2 regions of the Burkholderia gladioli genome follow, and region 2 is predicted to be linked to the other one. Evidence: predicted binding sites of a transcription regulator. Region 2 holds the regulator's gene; the other holds the start of a gene.
What was found. The regulator NrdR, encoded in region 2, represses ribonucleotide reductase genes. The targets are predictions, from matches to a motif close to CACNANATNTNGTG.
Positions count from the first base shown of each region.

Region 1 (8,604 bases), 230 kb from region 2:
TCTTCGCCGGTGCAGCCTTCTTCGCGACCGGTGCGGCCTTCTTCGCTGCTGCCTTCTTGGCAGCCGGTTTCTTCTTGGCAGTTGCCATCATTTTCTCCTTCAGGTTCAGATGAGAGTCAGTTCAAACTACACCCTTCGTCAAAACCCGTTTCTCGCGGACGTGTGTTCAGAACGCGCGCTACGAAGCGGGCTATTCATCGGCGTACGCTTCGCAATCGCGCTTACGCTAATGAATACGGTAAGGCGCGCCGTGCCCTGCGGCACCGCGCGCCAGATCAAGTCGGCAGCCGGCGCGCCTCGCGCCGTCGCCCCGAATCGCTTGATAAAGGCGGGAGGCCCCTGGCCTGCCGCCTTTTCCGGAGGGAAGTTTGCCCATCCCACTGAAGGGTTCGCAAAGTGCCTGTCATGTCTGTGCGCCGCACCGGCGCAGGCCATCCTTTGCATCAGGCGTTCTTGCTCCTAAACCTTGGACCGGGCTCGCGCCCGGCGGATACATCCTTGCTCGCGATGTCGCGCCCGGTCATTCCCAGGACAGCGCGCCGCCCGTCTGATACTCGATCACGCGCGTCTCGAAGAAGTTCCGCTCCTTCTTCAAATCGATCATCTCGCTCATCCACGGGAACGGATTTTCCTCGTTCGGGAACAGCGCGTCGAGACCGATCTGCTGGCAGCGGCGATTCGCGATGAAGCGCAGGTAGCTCTTGAACATCGAGGCATTCAGGCCGAGCACGCCACGCGGCATGGTGTCTTCGGCGTAACGGTATTCGAGCTCGACCGCGTGCTTGAACAGTTCGCGGATCTCGGCACGGAACTCCGGCGTCCACAGATGCGGGTTCTCGAGCTTGATCTGGTTGATCAGGTCGATGCCGAAATTGCAGTGCATCGACTCGTCGCGCAGGATGTACTGATACTGTTCCGCCGCGCCCGTCATCTTGTTCTGGCGGCCGAGCGCGAGAATCTGCGTGAAGCCGACGTAGAAGAACAAGCCTTCCATGATGCAGGCGAACACGATCAGCGACTTCAGCAACTTCTGGTCCGCTTCCGGCGTACCCGTCACGAACGCCGGATCGGTCAGCGTGTGGATGAACGGGATCAGGAATTCGTCCTTGTCGCGGATCGAGGTGATCTCGTGGTACGCGTTGAACATCTCGCCTTCGTCCAGGCCGAGCGATTCGACGATGTACTGATAGGCGTGGGTGTGGATCGCTTCCTCGAAGGCCTGGCGCAGCAGGAACTGCCGGCACTCGGGCGCCGTGATGTGGCGGTAGGTGCCCAGCACGATGTTGTTGGCGGCCAGCGAGTCGGCGGTCACGAAGAAACCGAGGTTGCGCTTGACGATCCGGCGTTCGTCCTCGGTGAGGCCGTTCGGATCCTTCCACAGCGCGATGTCGCGGGACATGTTGATTTCCTGCGGCATCCAGTGGTTCGCGCAACCCGCCAGATACTTCTCCCACGCCCACTTGTATTTGAACGGCACCAACTGATTGACGTCGGTCTTGCCGTTGATGATGCGCTTGTCGGCGATATTGACTCGCTCCTGCGAGCCTGCCGCGCTCGCTTGCGCCGGTGCATACGGAGCGACCGCGAGGTCGCCCTGGAAAATGTCGCGCACCGAAGGAGCCTGATGAGCGGCAGACGCTGCGGCCTGCACACCGACGGCCATTCCGGCGGGGGAGCGCATCGTGTTTTGCTGCGCTCCGCTCGCGGGAGTTACGGCCGCCTTCTCGTCATCCCAGTTGAGCATAAATTCTCACCATCAATTTAGAACGGTTTGTACCATCTTTTCCTGAGCGATAAAAGGGTTCGCTCACGAAAAATCCTGTTTTCGATTCGCGTTGCGACCTCGATACAACACTTTGCGAGGCGAGCGATCGATCGCGATGTGTGTATCGCGAGTGATGCCGTGTGTCTGGAAGATCGCGCGATGCGCGTCGACGTTGCGATCGAGCCGGCTCGATCTTCCTGTTGGGGGCGTTCGCGAACCCGTCGCCGGGTTCGCAAGATACGGATTCCTTATCCGTTTGTAGTCGAGGTCGGCGCGCAGTTCAACCATCGATGTCATCGCGCGCCGCCTTCGCTTCACTGCGTGATGCCGCGCGTTACTGGCAGGCCTCGCATTCCTCGAAGCCCGGGTCGCCCGGACGCATGGTGCAGACCGGGCCGTCGGCCTCGATCGGTGCGGCGCTGAGCGCGCCCGTCGGCGCCGCGCCGCCCGCTGCGCCGAAGCTGCCGGCGCCTTGCGCGCCGCCCGCCGAGCCGCCGCCCATGCCGCCGGAGCTCGGCACCGCGTTCAGCGCGCCGTGCGCCACCGTCGACTTTTCGACGTGGGTGGCCGCCATCGTGCGCAGGTAGTAGGTGGTCTTCAGGCCGCGTACCCAGGCGAGCTTGTAGATCTCGTCGAGCTTCTTGCCCGAGGCGCCCGCCATGAAGATGTTGAGCGACTGCGCCTGGTCGATCCACTTCTGGCGACGCGAAGCCGCCTCGACCAGCCACTTCGGGTCGACCTCGAAGGCGGTCGCGTAGATCGCGCGCAGGTCGGCCGGGATCCGGTCGATGCGCGAGAGCATGCCGTCGAAGTACTTCAGGTCGGCGACCATCACCTCGTCCCACAGGCCGCGTTCCTTCAGGTCGCGCACCAGGTACTCGTTGACCACCGTGAACTCGCCCGACAGGTTCGACTTCACGAACAGGTTCTGGAAGGTCGGCTCGATGCAGGGCGAGACGCCGATGATGTTCGAGATGGTGGCCGTCGGCGCGATCGCGATGCAGTTCGAGTTGCGCATGCCGTGGACCGAAATCCGGCCGCGCAGCGAGGTCCAGTCGAGCGATTCGCTCATGTCGACCTCGACGTAGCCGCCGCGCGCCTCTTCCAGCAGCTTCAGGGTGTCCTGCGGGAGGATGCCGCGATCCCACAGCGAGCCGTTGTAGCTCGAGTAGCGGCCGCGCTCCTCGGCCAGCTCGGTCGACGCCCAGTAGGCGTAGTAGCAGACCGCTTCCATCGAGCGATCGGCGAACTCGACCGCCGCGTCCGACGAGAACGGCGTGCGCAGCAGGTGCAGGCAGTCCTGGAAGCCCATGATGCCCAGGCCGACCGGGCGGTGCTTGAGGTTCGAGTTACGTGCCTTGGCGACCGCGTAGTAGTTGATGTCGATGACGTTGTCGAGCATGCGCATCGCCACGCTCACGGTGCGCTTGAGCTTGTCGTGGTCGAGCGCGTAGCTGCCGTCCGCCTGCTTGGCGAGGTGGGCAACCAGGTTGACCGAACCCAGGTTGCAGACCGCGATTTCCGAGTCGCTGGTGTTGAGCGTGATTTCCGTGCAGAGGTTCGACGAGTGCACCACGCCGACATGCTGCTGCGGGGAACGGATATTGCAGGGATCCTTGAACGTGATCCACGGATGGCCCGTCTCGAACAGCATGCCGAGCATCTTGCGCCAGAGCTGCGCCGCCGGGATCTTCTTGAACAGCTTCAGCTCGCCGCGCGCCACCTTCTCCTCGTAGCCGAGGTAGGCCGCCTCGAACTCGGCGCCGAACTTGTCGTGCAGGTCCGGGCAGGTCGAGGGCGAGAACAGCGTCCAGTCGCCGCCTTCCATGACGCGCTTCATGAACAGGTCGGGAATCCAGTTCGCCGTGTTCATGTCGTGGGTGCGGCGGCGGTCGTCGCCGGTGTTCTTGCGCAGCTCGAGGAATTCCTCGATGTCGAGGTGCCAGGATTCCAGGTACGCGCAGACCGCGCCCTTGCGCTTGCCGCCCTGGTTCACGGCCACCGCCGTGTCGTTGACCACCTTCAGGAACGGCACCACGCCCTGCGACTTGCCGTTCGTGCCCTTGATGTGCGAGCCCAGCGCGCGCACGCGCGTCCAGTCGTTGCCCAGGCCGCCCGCGAACTTCGAGAGCAGCGCGTTTTCCTTCAGCGCTTCATAAATGCCGTCGAGATCGTCGGCGACCGTGGTCAGGTAGCACGACGAGAGCTGCGAGCGGCGCGTGCCCGAGTTGAACAGGGTCGGCGTCGAGCTCATGAAGTCGAAGCTCGACAGCACATTGTAAAACTCGATCGCGCGCGCTTCGCGGTCGATCTCGTTGAGCGCGAGGCCCATCGCCACGCGCATGTAGAACGCCTGGGGCATCTCGATGCGGGTGCCTTCGACGTGCAGGAAGTAGCGGTCGTACAACGTCTGCAGGCCGAGGTAGCCGAACTGCAGGTCGCGGCTCGCGTCGAGCGCCTCGCCCAGGCGCACCAGATCGAACTGCAGCAGCTTGTCGTCGAGCAGCTCGGCTTCGACGCCGCGCTTGAGGAACTGCGGGAAGTATTCCGCGTAGCGTGCCTGCATCTCGCCCTGCGCGACTTCCTCGCCGAGGATCTCGCGGCGGATCGTGTGCAGCAGGATGCGCGCCGTCACCTGGCTGTAGGCCGGGTCCTTCTCGATCATGGTGCGCGCGGCCAGGATGGCCGAATCGTAGACCTGGCTCAGCGGCACGCCGTCGTACAGGTTCTTCACCGTCTCGGCGACGATCGGATCGGGATTGACGGCGCTGCCCAGGCCCTCGCAGGCGGCGGCGACCAGGCCGTGCAGCGCCTTCATGTCGAGCGGGCGGCTCACGCCCTTGTCGGTCACGGTCAGGCCCGAGCTGCCGGCCGGCGTCTCGACCGGCGCGTCGCTATGGGCGCGCTCGAGGTGACGCTTCTCGCGGTACAGCACGTAGGCGCGCGCGACGTTGTGCTCGCCGCCGCGCATCAGGGCAAGCTCGACCTGATCCTGGATGTCCTCGATATGGAAGGTGCCGCCGTTCGGGCGGCTGCGCAGCAGCGCGCGCACGACGCTCTGCGTCAGTTGCTCGACGAGCTCGCGCACCCGAGCCGACGCGGCGCCCTGGCCGCCGTTGACCGCGAGGAAGGCCTTGGTGACGGCGATCGCGATCTTCGAGGGCTCGAACGCCACCACGCTGCCGTTGCGGCGGATCACCTTGTAGTCGGCGAACGTCGCCTGCGGCGCGAGCGCGGGCGCGCCCTGCGAAGCCGTGCCAAGAGGGCGGCTCTGGGCGCTCTCGAATTGGGACGTCCCGGTGTCGGTCGTTTGCATGTGCAAAGCTCCTGGTGCTGGATGGTGCGGAGGGATCCGCGGATTTGAACGATTAACGCGCAGTGCGGGGCGCGGGCAGCAGAACGCAAAAGCGGCATGGGCCGCGCGATACCGAGAAGTCGACGTCTGTTTTCGTCATGCGTATCGCGCCCCCTTGCCGCTTGTGTCTGCGCTGTCGCGGCGTGCCGTGCCTGGACGGACGCCGCGCTGAGAATTCCTCCGGCATTCGCTGCCGGCTGGAGCGGATCGCCCTGGTGGTGCCCGCTCTCTTAACACTATATCTAGTGAGAAACCCTTCAACTGGCACCAAGTATAGTGGACGATCGAACGATCTCAAAATGGAAAATTCGACAGAAATTGCGCCCTTCCCGCTTGACATCGAGCGAGTGCAGACGGGGATTGGGATCGGCCCCGATCGCGCTGCGGCGCGTCAGTGCGACGCGCGCGGGAAGACCCCGCGCTTAACGAAGGTAAGGAAACGATGCGCTCGAAAGTCCGGCATCGCTCGCGTAGCGTTGCCAATCGAAGCAAGGGCCGGGATCGGTCTTGCGGCCCGGCGCGATGTCGGCGTGGCCGGCAATCGCCTCGATCGGATAGCGCGCCGCCAGCGCGCGCGTGAGCGTGGCCAGCGTCGCGTACTGGGTCGCCTCGAAGGGGCGCTCGTCGGTGCCCTCGAGCTCGACGCCGATCGAGAAATCGTTGCAGCGCTCGCGGCCGAGGAAGTTCGACGGGCCGGCATGCCAGGCGCGCGCGTCGCAGGACACGAACTGCACCAGCTCGCCGTCGCGGCGGATCAGGAAGTGGGCTGATACATGCAGGCCGCGCAGGTTCGCGTCGAACCACGGATGCGCGTCGCAGTCGAGCCGGTTCTGGAACAGCGCCTCGATCGCGTCGCCGCCGAATTCGCCGGGCGGCAGGCTGATGTTGTGCACCACCAGCAGGGTGGGCGGCACGCCGTGCGCGGGCCGCGCCTCGTGGTTCGGCGAGGGTGCGTGGCGCGCGCCGCTCACCCAGCCGTCGGCGCCGACCCGCAGCGTGTCGCTCACGACGCGTCGCGGCCGGCCGAGCTGGTCTGGCGCGCCGCGTGCTCGGGACAGCAGAAGTACTCGCCGGCCGCCGCGATCGCCTCGCCCTTGGGCGTGTGGACGCCGCACACGGCGCAGCGCACCATCGGCTCGGGCAGCGAGGCGGGCCGCCTGGCCGCAGGCTGCGCGCCGCCACCGAAGCCTGGCCCGCCGGCACCGCGTGCCGAGGAGCCGGCGGCGGCGCCGTCGCGCCCGGTGCGCTCCTGCGCCTGGCGCAGCTTGCGCGCGAGCCAGGAGCCGGCGAAGAACAGGAGGATCAGCAGAAGAAGGTTACGCATCGGAATCAGGCCATCAGACCACGGAACGGTGCAGCAGCACCTCGAGCACGAAGCGGCTGCCGACATAGGCGAGCAACAGCGCGCCGAACGAGGCTAGCACCCAGCGCGCGGCACCGCGTCCGCGCCAGCCGGACAGCCGGCGCGCGACGAGGATACCGCCGAACATGAACCACGAGAGGATCGCGAACACCGTCTTGTGGTCGAAGCGCAGCGCACGCGCGTCGACCTGCTCGCTGAACAGGATGCCCGAGGCGAGCGTCAGCGTGAGCAGGACGAAGCCGGCGCCGATCAGGCGGAACAACAGCTTCTCGAGCGTGAGCAGCGGCGGCAGCGTCTCCAGCCAGCCGGCCAGGAAACCCGCCGACTCGATCCGGCTGCCCTGGCGCAGCGCGTGCAGGCGACGCTCCACCATCAGCATCAGCACCGCGTGCAGGGCCGCGATCGCGAACAATCCATAGGCGATGTTGGCGATCAGGAAGTGCATCTTGAACAATGGCGCGGCCGCATAGGGCAGCACGCGCACGCCGCCGAAGCCGAGCGGCAGCAGCGAGGCCACGCAGGCCAGCGGCAGCACCAGCAGGCGCAGGCTGTCGAGCGGGAAGAAGAAGCTCTCGATCCAGTAGATGCCGGCACCGAGCCAGAACATCGCCGAGAGCGCGAACGCGAAGCCGAACAGCATCGCGTCGTGCGGGAAGATGGTGGCGTGCAGCAGCACGCCGTGCGAGACCAGGGCCGCGAACAGCAGCGCGCGGCCGGTTCCGCTCACCCCGGACGCAGCGGACGGACGCGTCTCGCGCGGCACGGCCGGCACGCTCGCGACCAGCGGCTGCGCCAGGCCGGAACGGTGCGCCCGCCATCCCGCGACGGACAGGCCGCCGTACAGGAGCGCGGTGAGGGCATACAGTACAATATCCATGTTCGAAGTTTACACTAGGCCCCTCGCCTGCGACGGCTGTCAATATAGCCGACGCGCGCCTTCGGGCCCCACTGTCCATCGCTCCCCATGCTCGACAATCTCACCCAACGGATGGCGCACGTCGTCAAGACGCTGCGCGGCGAAGCCCGTCTCACCGAGGCGAACACGCAGGAAATGCTGCGCGAGGTCCGGCTCGCGCTGCTCGAGGCCGACGTCGCGCTGCCCGTGGTCCGCGAATTCATCGCCAAGGTCAAGGAGAAGGCGCTCGGCGAGGAGGTGCTCAGCAGCCTGTCGCCGGGCCAGGCGCTGGTCGCCGTGGTGCAGAAGGAACTGACCGCCGTGATCGGCGGCGACTACGAGGGCAAGGCCGCCGAGCTGAACCTGGCCGTCACGCCGCCGGCCGTCATCCTGATGGCGGGCCTGCAGGGCGCGGGCAAGACCACCACGGTCGGCAAGCTCGCCAAGCTGCTGCGCGACAAGCAGAAGAAGAAGGTGCTGACGGTGTCCTGCGACGTCTACCGTCCCGCCGCGATCGCCCAGCTCAAAACGGTGAGCGAACAGGTCGGCGCCGACTTCTTCGCCTCCACCCCGGACCAGAAGCCGGTCGAGATCGCGCGCGCCGCGCTCGACTGGGCCAAGCGCCACTACCACGACGTACTGATCGTCGACACGGCCGGCCGCCTCGGTATCGACGAGGCGATGATGAAGGAGATCGCCGAGCTGCACGCGGCGATCAACCCGGCCGAAACGCTGTTCGTGGTCGACGCGATGCTGGGTCAGGATGCCGTCAACACCGCCAAGGCCTTCAACGACGCCCTGCCGCTCACCGGCGTGGTGCTCACCAAGCTCGACGGCGATTCGCGCGGCGGCGCGGCGCTGTCGGTGCGCCACATCACCGGCAAGCCGATCAAGTTCGTCGGCGTGGCCGAGAAGCTCGACGGCCTCGAGGTGTTCCACCCGGACCGGATGGCGAACCGGATCCTCGGCATGGGCGACATCCTCGCCCTGGTCGAGGAGGCGCAGCGCGGCGTCGACATGAAGGCCGCGCAGAAGCTCGCCGACAAGGTCAAGAAGGGCGGCGACTTCGACCTCAACGATTTCCGCGCGCAGATCTCGCAGATGAAGAACATGGGCGGGCTGTCCTCGCTGATGGACAAGCTGCCGGCGCAGTTCCAGCAGGCCGCGGCCGGCGCCAACATGGGCCAGGCCGAGAAGCAGATCCGCCGCATGGAGGGCATCATCAA
Region 1 covers NZ_CP009323.1:2,072,949-2,081,552, reverse strand. The annotation lists gene BM43_RS39440 (histone H1-like DNA-binding protein) at 1-88, opposite strand, end outside; partial or broken gene BM43_RS42355 (hypothetical protein) at 117-444, opposite strand; gene BM43_RS26335 (ribonucleotide-diphosphate reductase subunit beta) at 521-1,744, opposite strand; gene BM43_RS40815 (hypothetical protein) at 1,808-2,062, opposite strand; gene BM43_RS26330 (ribonucleoside-diphosphate reductase subunit alpha) at 2,100-5,081, opposite strand; gene ampD (1,6-anhydro-N-acetylmuramyl-L-alanine amidase AmpD) at 5,543-6,127, opposite strand; gene BM43_RS26320 (PP0621 family protein) at 6,124-6,444, opposite strand; gene BM43_RS26315 (cytochrome C assembly family protein) at 6,458-7,360, opposite strand; gene ffh (signal recognition particle protein) at 7,448-8,604, shown strand, end outside.
Region 1: a site for NrdR is predicted at 5,355-5,368, ahead of BM43_RS26330 (ribonucleoside-diphosphate reductase subunit alpha). Genes of this name have one in related genera too.

Region 2 (8,604 bases):
CGTGCTGCCGGCGTCGACATTCGAGAACTTGCCGGTACGGGCCAGATCGGCGCGCACCACGGCCGTCACCGATTGCGGCAAGCCGCCTTCGTTGACGAAATTCGCGGTGGCGATCGGAAACTGCGTCGACCCGACGCCCGTGATGAGCACATTGACCTGCGCGTTGGCGGTGCTGCCCGCCGCGATCAGGCACGAGGCCACCAGTGCCCTGAAACCCAGCTTCGTCATCAAACTCATGCGTCCTGTTTCCCGTATGTAACTGTGCAACCGCAAAGACCTAACAATAGCCGATTCGTTCCTTGTGGCGACGGCGCGAGTGTATGCCGATTCCGTGTCACTCCGCCGCCCGGAAGGTAATTGCAATCTTCTTCGGCGTGATTCCGTTAGTATCGGGCGGCAGGGGCGAGGCTGCCCGTACCGCGCCGACCACGGTTTCGTCCCAGGCCGGATTGCCGCTCGGCCTCACCACCGAGACGCTGAGCACGTCGCCCGATGGCGAGCAGCGGACATCCACGCTCGTCACCAGCCCTTCGGTGGCGCCGTTCCAGACGATGAACGGCTTGACGCGGCGCTTGACCTTGTCGGCGTAACCGGGCGAGGTGGCATTGCCGCCCGAGCCGGAACCCGTGCCGCTCTTGGCCAGGCCGTCGCTGCCGCCCTGGCCGCCCGCCGCGCCCTGCAACTGCGCGAGGCGCGCCTGACGCTCCTTGTCGAGCTTGGCATTGGCCGCGGCGGTGGCCTTGGCCTTCGCGGCCGCGTCGGCCTTCGCCTTGGCCGCAGCTTCCGCCTTGGCGGCCGCCGCCTTCTCGGCCTCGGCCTTCTTCTGCGCTTCAGCCTGTGCCTGCTCCTGCTTGCGTTGCTGCTCGAGCTTCTGCTGTTGCTCGAGTTTCTTCTGTTCGGCGAGTTGTTGCTGGCGCAACTTGTCGGCCTGCTTCTGCTTTTCCGCTGCCTGCTGCTGGGCAAGCTGCTGCGCCGCCAGCTGGGCGGCGCGCCTGGCTTCGGCTTCCTGCTGCTCGGCCTTCAGCGCTTGCTCGCGGCGCTGCTCGGCGAGCTGCGCCTCGCGCGCGGCTGCTTCCTGCTGCTGGCGGCGCTTCTGCTGCAGGGCGATCTCGGCATCGTCGTCCCGCGCCGGAGGCGGCGCGGGGGCGACGCGCACCGGCGGGGCGGGCGGCGGCACCGGGCGCGGCGCTGGCGAATCCGGCACTTCGGTCCACAGCTCGGCTTCCGCGCCGGCCGGCGTGCTGTTCTGCCAATTGATGCCGTGGTAGAGCAGGGCCACCAACAGCACGTGCATCAGCGCCGCGAGCAGGAACGCGCGTCCCGTGCCGCGCTCTCGAGGCGGCTGCAGCGGTGAGGCGGTGCGGGTCTTGCGCTGGTTCATTGCGATTTGACGAGGAGGCCCACGCGCTTCACGCCGCGCGCTTTCAGGTCCGACATGACGGTCATCACCTTGTCGTACTGCACGGTCTTGTCGGCCGCGATCACCACCGGCTGGTCGGGATGGTCGGCCTGCCGCGAGGCGATGAAGTCGTCGAGCTCGGCCTTGCTCATGGTGTCTTCCTGCGAGGCGCCGGCGTCGCTCTTGTAGCGCACGCTCATGCGGCCGTCGGCCTGGATGTTGACCACCACGGGCGGCGTCTGGTCCTGCGGCGCCGCGTTGCCGACGGTCGGCAGGTTGACGATCGAGGGGGCCACGAGCGGGGCCGTGACCATGAAGATCACGAGCAGCACCAGCATCACGTCGATGTAGGGCACGACGTTGATGTCGGCCATCGAGCGGCGCGAACGGCCGCCGCGCATGCTGGAACGAAGGGGAGTGCCGGCCATCGCGTGCTCCTTATTGGGCCTGGCGCTGCAGGATGTTCGAGAACTCCTCGACGAAGGTCTCGAAGCGGCTGGCCAGGCGATCGATGTCGTGCGCGTAGCGGTTGTAGGCCACCACCGCGGGAATCGCCGCGAACAGGCCGATCGCGGTGGCCACCAGGGCCTCGGCGATGCCGGGCGCGACGTTGGCGAGCGTGGCCTGCTGCACGTTGGCCAGGCCGCGGAACGAATTCATGATCCCCCAGACCGTGCCGAACAGGCCGATGTAGGGGCTGACCGAACCGACCGAGGCCAGGAAGGCGAGGTTGGCCTCGAGCATGTCCATCTCGCGCTGGAACGAGGCGCGCATCGCGCGGCGGGCGCCGTCGAGGATCAGCGAGGGATCGGAGATGCGCTTTTCCTTGGCCTTCAGGAACTCGCGCATGCCCGATTCGAAGATCCGTTCCAGCGAGCCGATCGTGTGGCGATTGTTCGCCGCGCTCTGGTAGAGCGCCTGGAGATCGCCGCCGGACCAGAAATCGCGTTCGAAACGCTCGGTCTGCTTGCGCGCGCGACGGATCGCGAACCATTTACGGAAGATGAACGTCCAGGACATCAGCGACAGCAGCAGGAGCAGCCCCATCACCGCCTGGGCGAGCACGCTCGCATTGAGGACGAGAGAAACGATCGACAGGTCTTGTGCAGAGTTCATAGGTGTGTGGTTGTCATGCCTTCTTGGCCGCCGCGCCGCTTCGATGCCACTGGCGCGCTACGGGTCCGGCGTCCGGCGGCGCGTGGCGGGCCGGCCTTTGGCTGCCCGCGTCGCTCCTTGCCGTGCCGTCGTTGGTCCCGAATCAGGGTCGCAAGTTCATCGGCTCTGTCTAAACGGCGCTCAGGGCTCGGCCGTTGACACGCTTGGTACCGGTCCCCGTTCCAGTGCATCGCGGACCGAGGGCGGAATGCCGGTCGGCCGCAGCGTTTCGCGGTCGACCCAGCCGATGCCGGTACGCCCCGACACCAGCAGCAGGTCGCCGAGCCAGGCTTCCTGCACGAAGATCAGCGAGGCGCGCCCGAAACGTTCGATCCGGCTGACGATCGTCAACGGATCATCCAGCCGCGCCGGCGCCCGGTAGTCGACCGCCGTGTCGCGCACCACGAACATCGCGCCGGTCTCGGCGGCCAGGCGCCGTTGGTCGAGGCCGCAGGCCCGCAGCCATTCGGTGCGGGCTCGCTCGAAGAAGCGCAGGTAGTTCGCGTAATACACGATGCCGCCGGCATCGGTGTCCTCGTAGTACACGCGAACCGGCCAGCGAAACGAGGGCACGGCTTCGGGCGGAGGTTCGGGTTCGGTCATGGCGCGCATTCTACCGGAACGTTTCGCGGCGTTTCGTAACCGAATGTTGCGCGCGCAGCGGCCCGCCCGGCGCGGCTGCGCGCGCTCCGGGCGGGCCTGCCGGCAGCCTTCAGCCGCGGTGCACGGCCAGCCCTGCCGGGGCCTGCGCGACCGGCATCATTTCGACGGTGTTGATGTTGACGTGGGCCGGGCGCGTGGCGATCCAGTAGATCGTGTCGGCGATGTCCTCGGCCGTGAGCGGCTCGACGTTGGCGTAGACGTTGGCGGCCTTCTCGTCGTCGCCGCGGAAGCGCACGTTGGAGAATTCGGTGCCGCCGCAGAGGCCCGGCTCGATGTCGGTCACGCGCAGCGGCGTGCCCAGCAGGTCGGTGCGCAGGTTCAGGCTGAATTGTCGGACGAATGCCTTGGTCGCGCCGTATACGTTGCCGCCCGCGTACGGGTAGGTGCCGGCGACCGAGCCCAGGTTGAAGATGTGGCCGCGGCCGCGCGCGATCATGCCGGGCAGCAGCGTGTGCGTGACGGTGACCAGGCCCGAGCAATTGGTGTCGATCATGGTCTGCCACTCGTCGAGGCTGGCCCGCTGCGCCGGCTCGGTACCCAGCGCGAGGCCGGCGTTGTTGACCAGCACGTCGATCTCGGCGAAGTCCGCCGGCAGGCCCGCGAGCGCGGCCTCGATGGCGCCGCGCTCGCGCACGTCGAGCTCGACGGGCAACAGGGCCTCGCCGAGTTCGGCGGCGAGGGCGTCGAGCCGGTCCTTGCGGCGCGCGCTGGCGACCACGCGATGGCCGCCCTTGACGAAGGTCCGGGCGATGGCGGCGCCGAATCCCGCGGATGCGCCGGTGACGAACACGATCATTGCTGCTACTCCTGGTCGGTGGGGTGAAACGAAAGGGGGGATCGTTAGCCTACTGACAATGCCGCGTTGCGGCAAGGCGACACGGGCCGTTCCCGGGCACGGCGGCGGCCTGCTTTCCAGGCCCGGATGCGGCGCCGGAGGCAGGCCCGGCGTGGCGTTCGCGGTGATTTCGATCGCGCCCTTATTGCTCCACAGGGCCGGCCGGCCGGTTGCCTATTCATCGGCCATCCAATAAACTACGGCGCTCATCAGCCCCTGCGTGACTGGCGATAGAACCCTCGGGTTCAAGGTGGAGCACCCCACCGTGAAGCGCAGGGCGTCGTTTTTGCCGTTCGCCTGGGCAGCCGTTGTGCGCCGTTGCGTACATTGCCGGTGGCTGTCCGCCTTGCGTAACCGGATCCTTCCGTCGCGCCGGGCTGGCCGTCCGCCAGCAGCGCGCAATGTACTCGGCCCGCCCCGGTTAACCTGTACACACTTGACGGAAACCGTATGTTTGACAGAGCCCAAAGCACCATCGCGAACGTCGATCCCGACCTCTGGCAGGCGATCCAGCAGGAAAACCAGCGCCAGGAAGATCACATCGAGCTGATCGCTTCCGAGAACTACACGAGCCCGGCCGTGATGGCCGCGCAGGGCTCGCAACTGACCAACAAGTACGCCGAGGGCTACCCCGGCAAGCGCTACTACGGCGGCTGCGAATACGTCGACGTGGTCGAGCAGCTGGCGATCGATCGCGTCAAGGCGCTGTTCGGCGCCGAGGCCGCGAACGTGCAGCCGAACTCGGGTTCGCAGGCCAACCAGGGCGTGTTCTTCGCGATGCTCAAGCCGGGCGACACCATCATGGGCATGAGCCTGGCGCATGGCGGCCACCTCACGCACGGCTCGCCGGTGAACATGTCGGGCAAGTGGTTCAACGTCGTGAGCTACGGCCTGAACGAAGGCGAGGACATCGACTACGAAGCGGCCGAGAAGCTGGCGCAGGAGCACAAGCCGAAGATGATCGTGGCGGGCGCCTCGGCGTTCGCGCTGAAGATCGACTTCGAGCGCCTGGCGAAGATCGCCAAGGCGGTGGGCGCCTACCTGATGGTGGACATGGCGCACTACGCGGGGCTGATCGCGGCGGGCGTGTACCCGAACCCGGTGCCGCACGCGGACTTCGTGACGACCACCACGCACAAGAGCCTGCGCGGCCCGCGCGGCGGCGTGATCCTGATGAAGTCCGAGTACGAGAAGCCGATCAACTCGGCGATCTTCCCGGGGATCCAGGGCGGCCCGCTGATGCACGTGATCGCGGCCAAGGCGGTGGCGTTCAAGGAAGCGGCCTCGCCGGAGTTCAAGACCTACCAGCAGCAGGTGGTGGAGAACGCGCGGGTGCTGGCGGAGACGCTGGTCAAGCGCGGTCTGCGCATCGTGTCGGGGCGCACGGAAAGCCACGTGATGCTGGTGGACCTGCAGGCCAAGAAGATCACGGGCAAGGCGGCGGAAGCGGCGCTGGGCGCGGCGCACATCACGGTGAACAAGAACGCGATCCCGAACGATCCGGAAAAGCCGTTCGTGACCTCGGGCATTCGCCTGGGTTCGCCGGCGATGACCACGCGCGGCTTTGGCGCGAAGGAAGCCGAGATCGTCGGCAACCTGATCGCCGACGTGCTGGATGCGCCGGAAGACGCGGCCACCATCGAGCGCGTGCGCGGCCAGGTGGCCGAGCTGACGAAGCGCTTCCCGGTCTATCGCTGATCGACCATGCGCTGCCCGTTCTGCCGGCATGACGACACGCAGGTAGTGGATTCCCGCGTGTCCGAGGACGGCGCCGCGATTCGTCGGCGCCGCCGCTGCTCGGCCTGCGACAAGCGTTTCACGACGTACGAGCGGGTCGAGCTGGCCTTGCCGGCGGTGGTCAAGAAGGATGGCAGCCGCACCGAATTCGACCGTCGCAAGATCGTCGCGAGCATGCAACTGGCGCTGCGCAAGCGGCCCGTTGCAGCGGACGCGATCGACGCGGCGGTCGCTCGCATCGAGTACCAGTTGCTCGCCACCGGCGAGCGCGAGGTGCGCAGCGAAAAGCTCGGCGAGCTCGTGATGAACGAGTTGCGCGAGCTCGATACCATCGCCTATGTGCGCTTCGCCTCGGTTTACCGGCGCTTCGAGGATGTTTCCGAATTCGCCGATGTGATCGAGGAATTTCGCCGCGCCGTTCCCCCGAAGCCGGTCCGCAAACGCTGATCCCACGCTTTCCCGCTTCATTCCCGACCTCCTGAACTCCTGAACTCGATTCCGTCGTGACGATTGTCACCGGCGGTGTCGACGCGCGCCATTCGGCCGTTCGGCCAATGGCGCACTCGCGTTCGTCTCGCTACAGTCCTCGCATCACGGTGATGCACGGGAGCAGACGATGGGCAGGGCACAAGGAATGGCGGGCGTCACGCTGATCGAATCGATGGTGGCGGTCGCGCTGATCGCGATCGTGGCCGCCTATGCCGTGCCGTCGTTCGTGGCCTGGCGGCAGCGCGATCGTGTCGAGGCGCGGGCCGCGTCGATGCTGGCGGCACTGGCCGCCGCGCGCATCGAGGCGCTCACGCGCGGCGTGCGCGTGGTGCTGTGCCGGGGCGACGGCGAGCCGCCCTGCGACACGGCCGGCAGCGCGTGCGGGCAAGCAGGCGACGGGGCCTGGTCGTGCGGATGGTCGGTGATGGCATTCGATGCTTCCAGCGGCGGCACGCTGCTGCGCCGGATTCCCGCCGATCGGGACGTGCGTGTCGATGGCGCGGTGGCCGACGTGGTATTCACGCCGCCGGTCGGGCAGGTGATGGGCGGATTCCGGCGCTTCGAATTTTCGCCGCGCGCGGCGATGGCCGATGTCGAGGCCAGGCGTTTCTCGCGGTGCATCCGGATCGCCGCCGGTGGTCGAGCGCGCATGTCCGCCGGGCCTTGCGGAGCGCAACCATGAGGCGTGCCCGTGCCAGCACCGGCAGCTCCCTGCTCGAGGTCACGATCGCTCTGTTGTTGCTTGCGAGCGCAACCATCGCCGTGCTCGGTGCGCAACTTGCCATGCGTGCCGCCGCGGCGGATTCCGCCGCGCGTGCCACGGCGCTCGGCTTCGTGGATTCATGGGCGGAACTGGCCGGTGCCGGTGGCACGACGATGGTCGATTGGGAACGGGCCTCGACCGTGCTGGTCGATCCGCGTTTCAAGCAGACCACGCGCGATGGCCTGGCACACGTCGAGCTGCGCTGGTCGCGCGGCTCGACGGCATCGCCGCAGGACGCCACGTGTGAGCCGGCTGTCTCCACGGCGGTCCGCGCACCGCGAACTTGCGTCTCGCTGGCGTTCTCCGGAGGAGGCGAGCGATGAGCCGACGGCGGCGCTGCCGCGCCCACACGCTGGTCGAGGCACTGGTGGCGCTGGTGCTGGCCGCGCTGGTGATGACGACGGCGCTGTCCTTGTACCGGACCCAGCGCGCGGCACATGTCAGCTCGATCGAGGCCGTGCGGGCGCGCGATGCCGCTGCCACGGCGCTGACGCTGATCGCCCGATCGGTGCGCATGGCGGGATTCAGTCCGCTCGACGCCAGCGGCGGCGTGCCGTTCGCGCCATTGTTCGGTTGCAGCGCCGGCCGTCCATCCGGCGAAGCGCTGCGGCCGGGCTGTGCCGGGGCCGGCGCGAGTTCCGACGGCCTGCTGGTGCGCTACGTCGGCGACACGATCTCGACCTGGCCGACCAGCGGCGGGCTCGTCACCGATTGTCTGGGACAGGGCGTTGGCGACGGCGACGCGGCGCCGCTGGTGGTCGATCGCTACTTCGTGCGGGCCAGCAGCGTGACCGGCGAGCCCGAGTTGTATTGCGAAGGCAGCGGCCACAGCGGCACGGCCCAGCCGCTCGTCGAAGGTGTCGAGCGCTTGCGTGTGCGTTACCGCCTGCGTGGCCGCGCGGCATGGGACGAGGCCTCGTCCCTGGTCGACGACGCGTGGCAGCGGGTGCAGGCCGTCGAGGTCTGCGTGCAGGCGCGCGGCGCGGCTGGTTCGAGGATGCGCCGTTACACCGATTGCGATGGCCGCAGCCAGCCGGTACACGACGGCCGCGCGCGCTGGATCTCGCGCCGCTGGCTGGCGGTGCGCAATGCGGCTTTCATGGACGGAGGCGGCGGATGACGACATACACATGCGCCGCGCATTCGAGTCCCGGTCGCTTCGTCGTGAAGCTCCGGAAGGGGCGCGCCGGCGTGCGGCGCGAATGCGTGTCCGGGGCGGCGCTGCCCGGCGTGCTGGTGCTTATCTCGGCCCTGCTGGTGGCCAGCGCGGCGGGGTTCGAGGTGTCGATGTCGGAAGCGCGTTCGGTGGCGGCATTCGCATCGCGCAGCATCGCGTTCCATGCGGCCGAGGCCGCGCTCGCCGTCTGCGAGCGCAGTCTCGCGGAGCGCGTCGCGTTTGCCGCCGAGCCGACGCGGGCCTCGCTGTCGGCGTCCAGCGGCGAGGTTCTCGCGGTGGCGGGCGAGCCGGAAGGCTGGCGCCAGCGAGGCGCCCTCGAAGGGCCGGCCGCCTTGCATCCGTTCGCGTATTGGCAGGGCGCCGCGGCCGCGCCATCCTGCCTGATC
Region 2 covers NZ_CP009323.1:2,299,407-2,308,010, forward strand. The annotation lists gene tolB (Tol-Pal system beta propeller repeat protein TolB) at 1-237, opposite strand, end outside; gene tolA (cell envelope integrity protein TolA) at 335-1,381, opposite strand; gene tolR (protein TolR) at 1,378-1,827, opposite strand; gene tolQ (protein TolQ) at 1,838-2,515, opposite strand; gene ybgC (tol-pal system-associated acyl-CoA thioesterase) at 2,696-3,166, opposite strand; gene BM43_RS27290 (SDR family NAD(P)-dependent oxidoreductase) at 3,267-4,013, opposite strand; ZMP/ZTP riboswitch at 4,263-4,362, shown strand; gene glyA (serine hydroxymethyltransferase) at 4,503-5,750, shown strand; gene nrdR (transcriptional regulator NrdR) at 5,757-6,236, shown strand; gene BM43_RS27305 (GspH/FimT family pseudopilin) at 6,406-6,960, shown strand; gene BM43_RS27310 (hypothetical protein) at 6,957-7,364, shown strand; gene BM43_RS27315 (PilW family protein) at 7,361-8,161, shown strand; gene BM43_RS27320 (pilus assembly PilX family protein) at 8,158-8,604, shown strand, end outside.